3 regions of the Duganella sp. Leaf61 genome follow, and region 2 is predicted to be linked to each of the others. Evidence: riboswitches for the same ligand, from Rfam matches in the RefSeq annotation. Region 2 holds a riboswitch; each other region holds the start of a gene.
What was found. Region 2 has a riboswitch for cobalamin ahead of ASF04_RS12775 (TonB-dependent receptor domain-containing protein). Riboswitches for the same ligand answer to the same signal wherever they lie in the genome.
Positions count from the first base shown of each region.

Region 1: it holds a riboswitch for cobalamin, as region 2 does, so the genes downstream of both, ASF04_RS21445 (TonB-dependent receptor) here and ASF04_RS12775 (TonB-dependent receptor domain-containing protein) in region 2, are expected to answer to the same signal.
Region 3: it holds a riboswitch for cobalamin, as region 2 does, so the genes downstream of both, ASF04_RS20110 (CbtB domain-containing protein) here and ASF04_RS12775 (TonB-dependent receptor domain-containing protein) in region 2, are expected to answer to the same signal.

Region 1 covers NZ_LMLM01000030.1:286,219-288,474, reverse strand. Annotated here, with positions in the region: gene ASF04_RS21445 (TonB-dependent receptor) at 1-1,100, opposite strand, end outside; cobalamin riboswitch at 1,262-1,506, opposite strand; gene ASF04_RS21440 (alpha/beta fold hydrolase) at 1,592-2,256, shown strand, end outside.
Region 2 covers NZ_LMLM01000013.1:16,087-18,342, reverse strand. Annotated here, with positions in the region: gene ASF04_RS12785 (adenosylcobinamide-GDP ribazoletransferase) at 1-207, shown strand, start outside; gene ASF04_RS12780 (histidine phosphatase family protein) at 212-775, shown strand; cobalamin riboswitch at 897-1,115, shown strand; gene ASF04_RS12775 (TonB-dependent receptor domain-containing protein) at 1,201-2,256, shown strand, end outside.
Region 3 covers NZ_LMLM01000029.1:474,600-476,855, forward strand. Annotated here, with positions in the region: gene ASF04_RS20100 (ferredoxin) at 1-310, opposite strand, end outside; gene ASF04_RS20105 (CbtA family protein) at 314-1,108, opposite strand; gene ASF04_RS20110 (CbtB domain-containing protein) at 1,099-1,296, opposite strand; cobalamin riboswitch at 1,427-1,624, opposite strand; gene ASF04_RS20115 (GNAT family N-acetyltransferase) at 1,688-2,209, opposite strand.

The DNA of each region.
Region 1 (2,256 bases), on a different contig from region 2:
GCCAGGCGATCCTGGCGCAGCTGTACGCCGATGGCGGTCTCCGACGCGAAGGAACCCAGCTTGTGCTGCCAGGTGCGCTCCGCGTTCAGGCCCAGGATTTGCCGGCTCTCGGCCTGGTGGAACTGGTCGCCGTGTTCGGGGTCGTCCAGCACATACGTAAAATTGCTGTACAGGTCCAGGCGCGACTTGATGAAGTAGGCGTTGACATGGCTGTGGCCATCGGCGTACTGGCGGGTCCAGTCGCCGGAGAGGCTGTAGCGCGAAGTCTCGCCGCCATCGCTGGGATCGAGCGCGCCGTAACGGCCAATCAGGCCGGCGTCCAGCGCGCGCTGCGGCACCTGGTCGGTGGAGTTCCACGACGAGTGCATGCCCATGGCGGTCACGCGCACGTCGTCGTCGGCGCGCGACCAGCTGTACGACAGCACGCCGTTGGTGCGCTTGTAAGCTTCGGGCGTATCCCACGGGCCGTCCTGGCCGGCGCGCTCCAGCGCATACAGCAGGGTGCCGCCAGAGAGCGGCGTGGCGTTGGCCAACAGTGCGCGGTGAAAGCGGTGCTGGCCCGCTTCCACGCTCAGCAAGCCTTGCTCCAGCTGCCTGACGTAGTCGAAGGCGGCGGCGCCGGCGGCGGAAAAATCGCCTTCCTCGGCATAATAGGTGCCCTTTTTGTACTGGATGGTGCTGATCAGTTCCGGGATCACGAAGTTCAGGTCCGAGTAGCCCTGGCCGTGGGCGTTGGTGGGCAGATTGACCGGCATGCCCATCACGGTGGTGCGGAAGTCGGTGCCGTGATCGAGATTGAAGCCGCGCGCGAAGTACTGGTTGGCCTTGCCGTCGCCGGCGTGCTGGGTGACGATCAGGCCCGGCACGGCTTCGAGCAGTTCGCCGGTGCGCAGCAGCGGGCGGTTTTCCAGCTGCTTGGCGGTGACCGTGCCCTGGTTGGCGGAATCGGCCACGCCGAGCGGGATCAGGCTGGCGGAGACTTCGACTTGCTGGAGTGGCTGGTTGTCGTCGGCGGCATTGGCATTGGCAAGCGCGGGCAGGGCGGCCAGCAGCAGCGCCGGCAGCAGCAGTTGGGGTGTGATGCGTGGTGTGGTTTTCATTGGGTGACAAGGTCGCGACCGGATTGCGGTCTTTTTTCTTCGGCCCATCCTCGTGGGCCGAGTAAAAAGAAGCAATGCAGCCAGGGGCGGGCGATGCACTGACGCGCCACGGGTGGCCGTGCCGGCAATGCATGCTCCTCCAATACGACAGGTCCCGGCCGCTTGCTTCCATCCGTCCTGGCCGGTATCCGGGCTAACAGGACAAATCACCCCGCCTTCCCATGCCGAGTAAACCCTCACTGCACAGTGGACTATTGAGCTGACCGGCCGGCGCATCGTGACAATGCGCTGGCGCCTGTTTTACCGTTGCGGGGACAGCACACGTTTGCCGCCGGCCTCCCGACGCGTGTTTCCCGTTTAACTGCGGCCGATGACGACCGCGAGCACCAAAACTGCGCCATGATACCGGGTGCCGGCGATTGTGGCAATTTCACCAAGTCGGTCAAACCATGCTATAAAGTCGTTAACACGTTAACGAAAATGGGAGGTTCATGGAATCCGTCAGCATCGTCCTGCCCAACCGGCAAACCATCGCCGCCAGCGTGTGGACCAGCACCGCGCCTGTCGCCGTGGTGCTGGTTCACCCCGGCACCGGCATCGGCCAGCGCTATTACGAGCCGTTCGCCCGCCACCTGGCCGCAGCCGGTTTTTGCGTGGTGACCTACGACTATCGCGGCATCGGCCGTTCGCGCCCGGCCAGTCTGCGGGGCATGGACGTCACCATGGCCGACTGGATCGAGCATGACGTGGGCGCCGTCACGCGCTGGGCTGCCGCGCGGTTTGCTGAACTGCCGCTGCTGGCTGTAGGCCACAGCCTGGGCGGGCACGCGCTGGCCCTGAACAGCATAACAAACCTGCTGCACGGCGCGGTGCTGGTGGCCTCCCACGCGGGTGTGACGGCTACAGTGACCGGGCTGGCCGAGCGGTTGCGTATCCGGTTCGTGATGCGGGTGCTTACGCCGCTGCTCACCACCATTTGCGGTTATATGCCCGCGCGCAAACTGGGCCTGGGCGAGGATCTGCCGGCCGGCGTGATGCGCCAATGGAGTCGCTGGACTGCGCTGCCCCGCTATTTCTTCGACGACCCGGCGATGGATGCGCAGGCGCGCATGGCGCGCGTGCGCATTCCGCTGCTGGTGCTGGGCTTTGCGGACGA
Region 2 (2,256 bases):
CTGATCTGGCTGAACTGGCTGTCGTGGACCATGCTGCTGTCCGGCGTGACGTGCGCGCTGGTGGCTGCCATCTGGCTGGCCCGCAAATTCATGGGCCGCATCGGCGGCTACACGGGCGACTGCCTGGGCGCCGTACAGCAGGTGACGGAAGTGGTGTTCTACCTGTGCGTGCTGGCTGGTCTGCACACCAGCGGCCAGTTCTTCTAGCACCATGCGGCTGGTCCTGATCCGCCACCCGCAGCCCGACGTCGCGCCGGGCGTGTGCTACGGCCAGACCGACCTGGCAGTGGCGCCCGGACACCTGGAGCAGGCCGTCGCCGCATTGCTGCCTCAGGTGCCGGCCGGGCTGCCGCTGTTTTCCAGCCCTTTGCAACGCTGCGCGGCGCTGGCGATGCGCCTGGCGCCCGCCCCCGTGTTCGATGCGCGTCTGGTGGAAATGGATTTTGGCGACTGGGAGATGCAGCCGTGGGACAGCATTCCCCGTGCAGGCGTCGATGCATGGACCGCCGACCTGGCCAACTACCGCCCCGGCAATGGCGAGAGCGTACTGCAGATGGCCGAACGCGTTGCCGCCTTCTATGCCGACTTGCAGCGCCAGCTCGATGACAGCACAGGCGGCGCAGCGATCGTGGTCTGCCACGCCGGCACCATGCGGTTGCTGGCCGCCTGTCACGCCGGCCTGGCGCCGCTGGCAATGGCGCTGCAAGCGGCCGGCGCGCCGCACCGTCTGCCATATGGCGAAGCGCTGATCCTGCCGCACCGCGCCGCCAGGTAAGCGCGCGGTCATGGCTCGATGGCTGCCGAGCCGCTCCTGCCGACCATCCGTCCTGTCCTGGTCGCCACGCCTTGCGCCAACGGCTTTATCGGGCGCGCGCGGAACTACGCGGCACAAAGCCGTATAATGCCCGGGTTTTGGTGCCCGCGCGTCCGTCCGGATGCGCAGTTAAACGGGAAACACGAAGCCCCCTCGACCGGGCCAGCGTGTGCTGCCCCCGCAACGGTCAACAAGCGTCGCCGCTGGCGACACCCCAGTCCTGACAACCACTGTGCGCTGCATGGGAAGGTGGACTGGCCGCTTGTCAGCCCGGATACCGGCCAATCCTGGTGGAAGCACACGAGCCGGCGCGCGCGCCGCCGCACGCTTCTGTTCAATCTGGCCTGCGGGATGCTGGCCGGTTGCCCTTTACAGAAATAGCAATCATGATCCTTCGCTTCACCCCGGCGCTGCCACTGCACACCTCCGCCTTCGCTTTTGTCCTGGCGACCTGCCACGCCCACGCAGAACCTGCATCCACGGTACTGGTCACGGCCACGCGCACGCCGCAAGCGCTGGCCGACGTCATCAGCGACAGCACCACCATCGACGCCGAACAGATCGCCCAGGCGGGCGCCGGCTCCATCGTCGACCTGCTCAAGCGCCAGCGCGGCATCGAGGTCACGCGCAACGGCGGCGCAGGCAGCTCGTCGAACGTCTATATACGCGGCGCCAACAGTAACCAGAGCATCGTGCTGGTCGATGGCGTGCGCATCGGCTCATCGACCACGGGCGCCGCCAACTGGAGCGCGATTCCGCTCACCGCCATCGACCGCATCGAAATCGTCTATGGCCCATTGAGCTCCCTGTATGGCGCCGACGCCATCGGCGGCGTGATCCAGATCTTTACCAAAAAGGGCCAGGGCGCCCCGGCCGTCACCGGTTTCGCCGGCTACGGCAGCGATAACACGCGCGAAGCCGACGCCACGGTGTCCGGCAGCACCGGCGGTGAGCACAGCTTCAGCTACGCCATCAGCGCCGGCAAGGAAAAGTCGGATGGCTTCTCCACCACCCGTCCCGGCCTGTCCTCCTACAACCCGGACGACGACGGCTACGACAAGGAAAACGTCTCCGGCCAATTCGGCCTGCAACTGGCCAAGGGCGTGGAAGCAGGCGCGCTGTTCCTGCATAGCCGCCTCGATGCGCAATACGATTCGGGTCTTTCAGCTTATGACACGCGCAGCGAAAACACCATCGACACCGCCAGCGTGTTCGCCAGGGCGCAGCTGCTGCCATCGTGGCGCAGCCTGCTGCAGTATTCCGAAACCCGCGACAAGGGCGCCAACTACACCAGCGCCACCGCTGCCGGCTACACCCGCATCGACACCAGACAAAGCTTCATCACCTGGCAAAACGACGTGACGATCGGCGCCGACACGTTGCAACTGCTGTACGAGCACCGCAAGGAAGAAGTGGACACCAACGGCGCGGCCGCCATGAAC
Region 3 (2,256 bases), on a different contig from region 2:
TGTCGCCCACGCCCAGGCGGTGGAAGACCAGGTCGGATACTTCGCGTCCACCCAGCAGATGTTCGTGGACGATGCGCTCGGCGTTGGCTTCATTTACGCGCTGGTACCACACGCCTTCCGGATACACCACCACCACCGGTCCCTCGAAGCGGCACGCGACCATGCAATGGGTGCGGGTACGCTTGACGGCCAGCTCGGGATGTTCGTCGATCACCTTGCCCATGTGTTCAAACACGGCCTGCGCGCGGCCTTCTTTCGGCTCGCAGCGCGGACCGACGCACATGAAGATGTGGCGGTGGTGGGTTCTCATGAATCAGGCGAATTTTTTGTAGAAGTAGCCAGTCAGCCCGCCCAGTGCCAGCCAGAACACGGCATTGGCCAGCGCGGTGGCGATGATGAAGGAACCAGCCAGTTCGGGCGGTGCTGCCATCGAGTGCACAGGAGGCTGCGGCGCCCCCACCAGGTGCGGCACGAACAGCAGCGCCACGGCGCCCACCTTGAACCACACGTTGCGGCTCCAGACCAGCGCCCCGAGCGCGACAGCGGTGGAGAACGCGGTGCAGATCCACCAGGCCTGGCGCGCCGACACCGGCGCAGCCAGGGTGCCCGGCAATTCGGGCGGCAGGCCGAGCGACGGCGCGATGAAGAACACGGCGTAAGCAGCTGCGCCCCACAGCATGCCGCTGCGCCAGGTCACCGCACCGCCGCGCAGGCAGATCATGGCAGCCAGCAGCAGTGCGTAGCCGACCCCCATGCTGACATCGGCCAGCGCCGTGTAGGCGGTGCGCTCGACACCGTCTTCCGGCTCCCAGCCGCCATGGCTGTGCGCTTCTTCCGCCGCGCCATGAGCATCGTGGCCATGCGCGTGCGGCGCCACATCGGCGGCATGCGCATGTTCGGCGGGGGCAGGAGCAGATTCAGATGCAGGAGCGGCCTCCTGCGCCTTTTCAAAGACCTCGGCCTGCTGGATGATGGGAATCACCTGCAGGTGCTGCACGCCGGTCAGCAGCAAGCCGGCGACGATGCCGGCGGCAGCAGCCGTGCGCACGATGCCGTTGAAAATGCCGGCCGGCGCCCCGGCGCCATTGCTGGCGCGGCTTAGTGGCACGGGAAGCCCGCCGAGTGGCGGCTGTCGTGGGCAGCATTGTGCAGCGCTTCCATCGACGCGAAACCGGCGCCGAACAGCAGCACGGCGCCAAGTCCGGCGGCGCACAGCGCGGGGATCATCTTTTCGCGCAGGGTGACGAGGCGATTGGAAACTTCGGCTTGACCGGAGATGACTGGGGTGACGGGCATGATCTTCCTTCCAGGGTGCGTGGATACGTGGAAGTACGCGGAGGAAGGACAGCGGGGAAGCGGCCGGAGATGCATCGGAACGGATGAACAGGGCGGCGCAGCACTCACCCGTATCGCCCTCCGCAATACAAACGTGTTGACGGCTACTGGCTGGTTTCCGGGCTGACGAGTGGATTGCTCCTGGCAGTGCGCCTTCCCATGCTTGCGCACAGTGGCTGTTGCACTTCCTTGACCTCGACTACCGTTGCGGGGGCAGCGCCGGCATGGCCCTGGTCGGGCGCACCGGCTTCCCATTTAAATATGCAGAACCGGATCACACCCGATGTCCGCGCATACCAGAAGCTTGACTACCGGCGAAGTATAGGGGCGGCACAAGGGAATTGCAAGGCGTTCAGCCGTCCACCGGTGCGGCGGGCGTGGGCAGAATCAGCTGGTAAAACGCCAGGTCCAGCCAGCGCCCGAACTTGAAGGCCGCGTGGCGCACGGTGCCGGCGTGGACAAAACCGAGCTGCTCGTGCAGGGCAATGCTGGCGCGGTTGTCGGCGTCGATGCCGCCCACGATGGTGTGCAGGTCGGCCTGCCCTGCTGCTGCGATCACCTGTTCCAGCAGCGCGCGGCCCAGGCCCTTGCCGCGCTGATCGCCACGCACGTACACCGAATGCTCGACCGCGTACTTGTTGGCCGGGTAGCCTCGGAAGGCGCCATAGCTGGCAAAGCCGAGCAGCGTGCCGCCGGCGTCTTCATAGCCGATCACCGGGTAGCCGCCGGCGCGCTTGGCCGCGAACCATTTGTTCATGGTGTCCAGCGTGCGCGGATGGTATTCGTACAGCGCCGTCGAATTGGCGATGGCGTCGTTGAAGATATCGAGGATGGCTTGCGCGTGGCGTTCTTCGGTACAGCTGACGAGATGCATGGAGGCTCCGTAATAGATAGGCGACATGATAGTCGAAAATCCCACGG